One region of the Pseudomonas rossensis genome, then DNA from elsewhere that is predicted to be linked to it. Evidence: predicted binding sites of a transcription regulator. Region 1 holds the regulator's gene; the other holds the start of a gene.
The links. The regulator FliA, encoded in region 1, starts transcription of late flagellar genes. The targets are predictions, from matches to a motif close to CTAAAGTTTNNNNNNNNNNNGCCGNTAA.
Positions count from the first base shown of each region.

Region 2: a site for FliA is predicted at 1,902-1,929, ahead of WLY71_RS22685 (methyl-accepting chemotaxis protein). Genes of this name have one in related genera too.

Region 1 covers NZ_JBBWCB010000022.1:46,372-49,781, forward strand. Annotated here, with positions in the region: gene flhF (flagellar biosynthesis GTPase FlhF) at 1-554, shown strand, start outside; gene fleN (flagellar synthesis regulator FleN) at 672-1,502, shown strand; gene fliA (RNA polymerase sigma factor FliA) at 1,499-2,239, shown strand; gene WLY71_RS08870 (chemotaxis response regulator CheY) at 2,407-2,778, shown strand; gene WLY71_RS08875 (protein phosphatase CheZ) at 2,809-3,410, shown strand, end outside.
Region 2 covers NZ_JBBWCB010000105.1:2,346-5,755, forward strand. Annotated here, with positions in the region: partial or broken gene WLY71_RS22670 (TonB-dependent siderophore receptor) at 1-129, opposite strand, end outside; gene WLY71_RS22675 (FecR domain-containing protein) at 218-1,231, opposite strand; gene WLY71_RS22680 (sigma-70 family RNA polymerase sigma factor) at 1,231-1,731, opposite strand; gene WLY71_RS22685 (methyl-accepting chemotaxis protein) at 2,045-3,410, shown strand, end outside.

The DNA.
Region 1 (3,410 bases):
GCATGGACAGCTACCGCATTGGTGCTCAGGAACAACTCAAGACGTTGGGCCGGATCCTCAATGTGTCGGTGACGCATGTCGATCCGGGTCAGTCGCTGGTACAGGCGCTGGAGCCGTTGCTGCGCAAACGCGTGGTGCTGATCGATACCGCGGGCCTTCAGGCCAGCGATCCGGCACTGCGCATGCAGCTCGAAAGCCTGGCCGGTCGTGGCATCAAATCGAAAAATTATCTGGTTTTGGCAACCACCAGCCAGAAACAGGTTCTAACGGCCGCTTATCACAGTTACAAGCGTTGTGGGCTCGCTGGCTGCATCCTGACTAAACTGGATGAAACGGCAAGTCTGGGCGAGGTGTTGAGCCTGGCCATCAGTCATGAATTACCGGTGGCCTACCTGACCGATGGCCCGCGGATTCCGGATGATTTGCATCTGCCGCGTCGTCATCAGTTAGTCAGTCGCGCCGTCAGCGTGCAAATGCAAGAAGAACCCAGCGAAGAAGCCATGGCTGACATGTTCGCTGATATTTACCACAGCCCGACCAAGCAGGTCGGCTGAGGTATTAAATGAACAGTTTTTGTACCTACATCGATGGTCTGCCATGCATTGTTCAGTTAGTGAACGCGCAGCCAGTAATGTGGCCTCCGTCTAAGTAAGACAAGGTAAAGAAAATTCATGGGCAGCATGCATCCCGTACAGGTGATCGCGGTGACCGGCGGCAAAGGTGGCGTCGGGAAGACTAACGTGTCAGTGAACTTGTCCCTGGCTCTAGCTGAGCTCGGCCGGCGCGTCATGCTGCTGGACGCCGATCTGGGGCTGGCGAACGTCGACGTCCTGCTGGGACTGACACCCAAACGTACTTTGGCCGACGTGATCGAAGGCCGCTGCGAGCTGCGCGACGTACTGTTGCAAGGCCCTGGCGGCATCCGCATCGTCCCGGCCGCGTCCGGCACACAGAGCATGGTTCATTTGAGCCCGGCTCAACACGCCGGCCTGATCCAGGCGTTCAGCGATATCGGCGACAACCTCGACGTGCTGGTGATCGACACCGCTGCGGGCATTGGTGACTCGGTAGTCAGTTTCGTTCGCGCAGCGCAAGAAGTCTTGCTGGTGGTCTGCGACGAACCGACCTCGATCACAGATGCCTACGCACTGATCAAACTGCTGAACCGCGATTACGGCATGAACCGCTTCCGCGTCCTGGCCAACATGGCCCAGAGCCCGCAAGAAGGTCGCAACCTGTTCGCCAAGTTGACCAAGGTCACGGATCGCTTCCTCGACGTCGCCTTACAATACGTCGGCGCGGTGCCTTACGACGAAAGTGTGCGCAAGGCTGTGCAGAAGCAGCGCGCCGTTTACGAAGCCTTCCCGCGGTCCAAGTGTTCACTGGCGTTCAAGGCGATTGCACAGAAGGTCGATACCTGGCCGCTGCCTGCGAACCCGCGTGGGCACCTGGAGTTTTTCGTCGAGCGCCTCGTGCAACAAACCGCAGGACCTGTGCTATGACAGCCAGTGGCTACAACCTCTACAAGAAGTCGGCACGTGACGCGCAGTACGAGCTGATCGAGCGTTACGCGCCACTGGTTAAACGCATTGCCTACCACTTGCTGGCGCGTCTGCCAGCCAGTGTTCAGGTTGAAGATCTGATCCAGGCCGGGATGATCGGCCTGCTTGAAGTGTCGACCAAATACGACGCCAGCAAAGGCGCGAGTTTCGAGACGTACGCGGGCATACGAATCCGTGGCGCGATGCTCGACGAAGTACGCAAGGGGGACTGGGCGCCACGTTCGGTCCACCGCAATACCCGGATGGTCAGCGACGCAATTCGCTCTATTGAAGCTAAAACCGGCCGTGACGCTAAAGATCACGAGGTTGCGGCCGAACTCCAATTGAGTCTCGACGATTATTACGGGATTTTGAACGACACCCTGGGCAGCCGCTTGTTCAGTTTCGACGATCTGTTGCAGGACGGCGAACACGAAGGGCTGCACGAGGATGGCGCCAGTGCTCATCTCGAGCCGTCACGCGATCTGGAAGATGAACGCTTCCAGGCGGCGCTGGCGGACGCGATTGCCAATTTGCCGGAGCGTGAGCGACTGGTGTTGGCGCTGTACTACGACGAAGAGTTGAATCTCAAGGAAATCGGTGAGGTCCTGGGGGTCAGCGAATCTCGGGTCAGCCAGTTACACAGCCAGTGCGCGGCCCGTTTGCGGGGGCGTTTGGGGGAGTGGCGAGCGCGCTGAAGGCAGTGTGGGGACACTGCGAACGCGGCGGGTGGGGTGTTGAACCGTACCGGTCCCGATCTGTTGTGCTCCAGACAGTCATTGAGTGCTTTGCCGGATTGATTGAAATGGCGCGTCCAGGTGCTGGGCGCGTTTAAGACTGCTTGGAGGTCGAATTGGACAAGAACATGAAAATCCTCATCGTTGATGACTTCTCAACGATGCGGCGGATCATTAAAAACCTGTTGCGTGACCTTGGGTTCACCAACACGGTCGAGGCCGACGATGGCACTACTGCCATTCCGGTTCTCAACAGCGGCAGCATCGACTTTCTGGTAACAGACTGGAACATGCCTGGCATGACCGGTATCGACCTGCTGCGCCACGTGCGTGCCGATGAAAAGCTCAAGCACCTGCCGGTGCTGATGGTGACCGCTGAAGCCAAGCGCGAGCAGATCATCGAGGCAGCCCAGGCCGGTGTTAACGGCTATGTGGTCAAGCCCTTCACGGCCCAGGCGTTAAAAGAAAAAATCGAGAAGATTTTCGAACGCATCGGTTGATGTGCGAAGCCACTGCGCCACGGGGGAGCTATGGAGCATAACGAGTCTTCACAGGGCGATTTCGAATCGACTCTGAAAAAACACGCGGTCGAACTGGTCGAAAGCCTTGAAAAAGGCAGGTTCGGCGACGCTGTGCAACTGATCCATGAGCTCAATCAGACCCGTGACCGTGGCCTGTATCAGGAAGTGGGCAAGCTCACTCGCGAGCTGCATAGCGCGATCGTCAATTTCCAGATTGACCCGCACATGCCGCAAGCCGAGGAAGTCTCGCAGATCACGGATGCCACCGAGCGTCTGGGTTATGTGGTCAAGCTGACCGAGGCTGCTGCCAACCGCACCATGGACCTGGTGGAAAACGCCACGCCGCTGGTCAACGGCCTGAGCAACGAAGCCCAGGCCTTGAGCACCGACTGGGGACGGTTCATGCGTCGCGAAGTCGGGGCTGAAGAGTTCCGCGAGTTGGCTCGGCGAGTCGACGGTTTCCTGACACGCAGCAGCGAAGACAATCGCGTTGTGTCGAGCAACCTCAACGACATTCTGCTCGCTCAGGATTACCAGGACCTCACCGGTCAGGTGATCAAGCGTGTGACCCAATTGGTCACCGAAGTTGAAAGCAACCTGCTCAAGCTCGT
Region 2 (3,410 bases), on a different contig from region 1:
TAGGCCTAGTGTCGGCAACACGCCGACACCCAGCGCGGTAGAGAACAACGCAACGCGTACGGCGTAGCGCAGGACGCCTGAATCGGCGGCGAAATGAAGAGGGTTCTTACTGGTGGCGCGCACAGTCATTGTAGGTTTCCGTAGGAAGTCGCTGAGGTCAGGATTGAAGTGCTTGCTGACTAAGCCGGACTTGCCCGGAAAACCCGCCAAAAATAATTCAGGCCTGTCGCTCCAGCGTCACCCACCAGCGAGTGCGATAGCGCAGTTGCACCGGCAGAGTTTGCGGCAGGATGGCCAGCAACCTGTCGGTATTCTCCAGTCGGAAAACCCCGGACAGCCGCAAGTCGGCAATGTCCGCTGAGCACGTCAGATACCCGTGGCGATAGCGTCCGACTTCATCAAGGAAATCCCCCAGCCGCATATTGCGAGTCACGATCAGCCCATCGATCCAAGTGCCGGCATCCATGTCCAGCGGCGGTGCCAAACGCGCTCGGCGGTGATCGATCAGATAGTTCTGCCCGGCCTGTACCTGGGTCGGCGTGCCATCCGCAGCAAGTGGTGAATGTATGAGGACCCTGCCGCCGGTAACACTGAGCCGCGTGCAGTCGTCGTCCTGCCGCAGGATGAAACGTGCCCCCACGCCTTCATACACACCTTGGCGACTTTGCACCCGCAGCGGTCGATCAAACGGAGATCCTTCGTCGATCCCGCCGCACGTTACGATGATCTCGCCGCGAGTCAGTTTGATCAGCCGCTGCTGCGCGTTGTAATCCAGATCCACTGCACTGGCGGTGTTGAGTTCCAGTCGTGTGCCGTCGGGCAATTGGAAACCGCGCCGTTCGCCCGTGGCGGTGGCGAAATCGGCGGACCACTGTTGCCAGCCCACTGCATCTTTGCCCAGCCACGCCGCCGACCCCATCAGCAACGCCCCCGACAGCAGCTTCAAGGCCTGGCGGCGTCCCAGTCCCTGGGCGCTGTTTTCCAACGTATTGAAGGCCACTTGAGCACCGGGCACTGCCCGCAGGTTGCTGCTCAACTCGGCTTGCAGCGACTGCACCCGTTGCCAGGCCAGTTCGTGTTCATGGTGTTCGGCCCTCCAGACCTCGCATTGCTGACGTAGCCTGGAATTAGCCGAGTTGTTACGCAGACGCAGCAGCCAATGGATGGCTTGTTTGACCACCTGCTGGTGCGGTTCACCGCGCCGATTCAGCGACAAGTTATCCACCGGCATCACGTTTCATACCGCAGCACATAGCAGTGATACAGCGCGTCGGCCACATAGCGTTCCACCGAACGCAGAGACAAGCCCATCTGCTGGGCGATGTGTTTGTGGGTAAGCCCTTCGCACTGCGCCAGCAGAAACGCCTGACGAACTTTCGGCTTCAGGCCTTCGAGCATGCGCGCGATGCTTTCCAGCAACTCAAGCACTAATGCCCGCGCTTCGACGCTCGGGGTTTCGGACTCGGGCAAATGGGCGATGGTTTCCAGGTAGGCGCGTTCGATTTCTTCACGGCGCCAATGGTCGATCACCAGCCCACGGGCGATCGTTCGCAGAAAAGCGCGGGGAGCCTTGAGTTCCAGGCGTTCGGTTCTTTGCAGCAGACGCACAAACGTGTCCTGAGCCAGATCCGCCGCATCGGCTGCATTACCCAATCGCGCGCGCAGCCACGTGTTGAGCCAACCGTGATGGCTACTGTAAAGCGCCTGTACTGCAAACTCAGGTGAGGACATGAACGCGACAGCCCGAACGTCACAAATGATAATTAGTCGCATTGTCATCAAGGGTTGGGGAATTTGCAACTGCCGTACGAACAACCGTCATCACAAAAAGACTGAGCCGGCGCTCTGGCACGCCGTTCGGCGGGTATCTGACACGAATGCCGACCATTTCGTACAAACGCCTAAGTTTTCTCCGATTTGTGCCGACAGCCTGATGAGACATGCGTGCACCAAAGTAGAGCGGCCACAGATCCTGCCTGCGCTGTTACATGGAATGTTGCAACCCGGAACGCATCCCCACTTTTTGCATAAGAAGTCCCATGAAATGAATCTCAAATTCAGCCATAAAATCCTTCTAGCCGCCTCCGGCGTCGTGGTGCTGGCTTTTGCGTTGTTCACTTTGTACAACGACTATCTGCAGCGAAACACCATCCGTCAAAACCTTGAATCGAGCGTCCAGCAGGCCGGCGATCTGACCGCCAGCAGCGTGCAGAACTGGATGAGCGGCCGCGTGCTGGTGTTGGAAAACCTCGCGCAAAACGTCGCCCATCAAGGCGCCGATGCCGACCTCCCGGGGCTGGTCAATCAACCGGCCCTGACCTCGAACTTCCAGTTCACCTACGTGGGCCAGGCCAACGGCGTGTTTACTCAGCGCCCGGACGCGAAGATGCCTGACGGTTACGATCCGCGTCAGCGTCCCTGGTACAAACAGGCCGTGGCTGCCGACAAGACCATGCTGACCCCGCCTTACATGGCCGCCGTCGGTGGCCTGGTGGTGACCATCGCCCTGCCGGTGAAAAAGAACGGCGAGTTACTCGGTGTGGTCGGTGGTGACCTGAGCCTGGAAACGCTGGTGAAGATCATCAACTCGGTGGACTTCGGTGGCATCGGCCACGCATTCCTGGTCAGCGCCGACGGTCAGGTAATCGTCAGCCCGGACAAGGATCAGGTGATGAAAAACCTGAAGGACATCTACCCGAACGCCGGCGTGCGCATCGAGAAGGGCAATCAGGAAGTCACCCTGAACAAGCAGGACCGTATCCTTTCGTTCACGCCGGTCAGTGGTTTGCCGAATGCCGAGTGGTACATCGGTCTGTCGATCGACAAGGACAAGGCCTACGCACCACTCAGCCAGTTCCGCACTTCTGCGCTGATCGCGATGTTCATCGCCGTGACGGCCATTGCCGTGCTGCTGAGCCTGCTGATCAACGTGCTGATGCGTCCGCTGACCACCATGGGCCGTGCGATGCAAGACATTGCTCAAGGTGAGGGCGATCTGACTCGACGTCTGGCCGTGGAAAGCAAAGACGAATTCGGCGAGCTGGGCGGTTCTTTCAATCAGTTCGTGGAGCGAATTCACGCGTCGATTTCCGAAGTGTCGTCGGCCACCCGCCAGGTTCATGACCTGTCGCAACGGGTGATGGCTTCGTCCAACGCTTCGATCGTCGGCTCTGACGAGCAAAGCGCCCGCACCAACAGCGTGGCCGCGGCGATCAACCAGCTGGGCGCCGCCACCCAGGAAATCGCCCGCAACGCCGCCGATGCTTCCCAGCACGCCAGCGGCGCGAGCGAGCAGGCTGATGATGGTCGTCAGGTGGTGGAGAAAACCATTCTGGCGATGACCGAGTTGTCGCAGAAAATCAGCCTGTCCTGCACGCAAATCGAAACCTTGAATGCCAGCACCGACAACA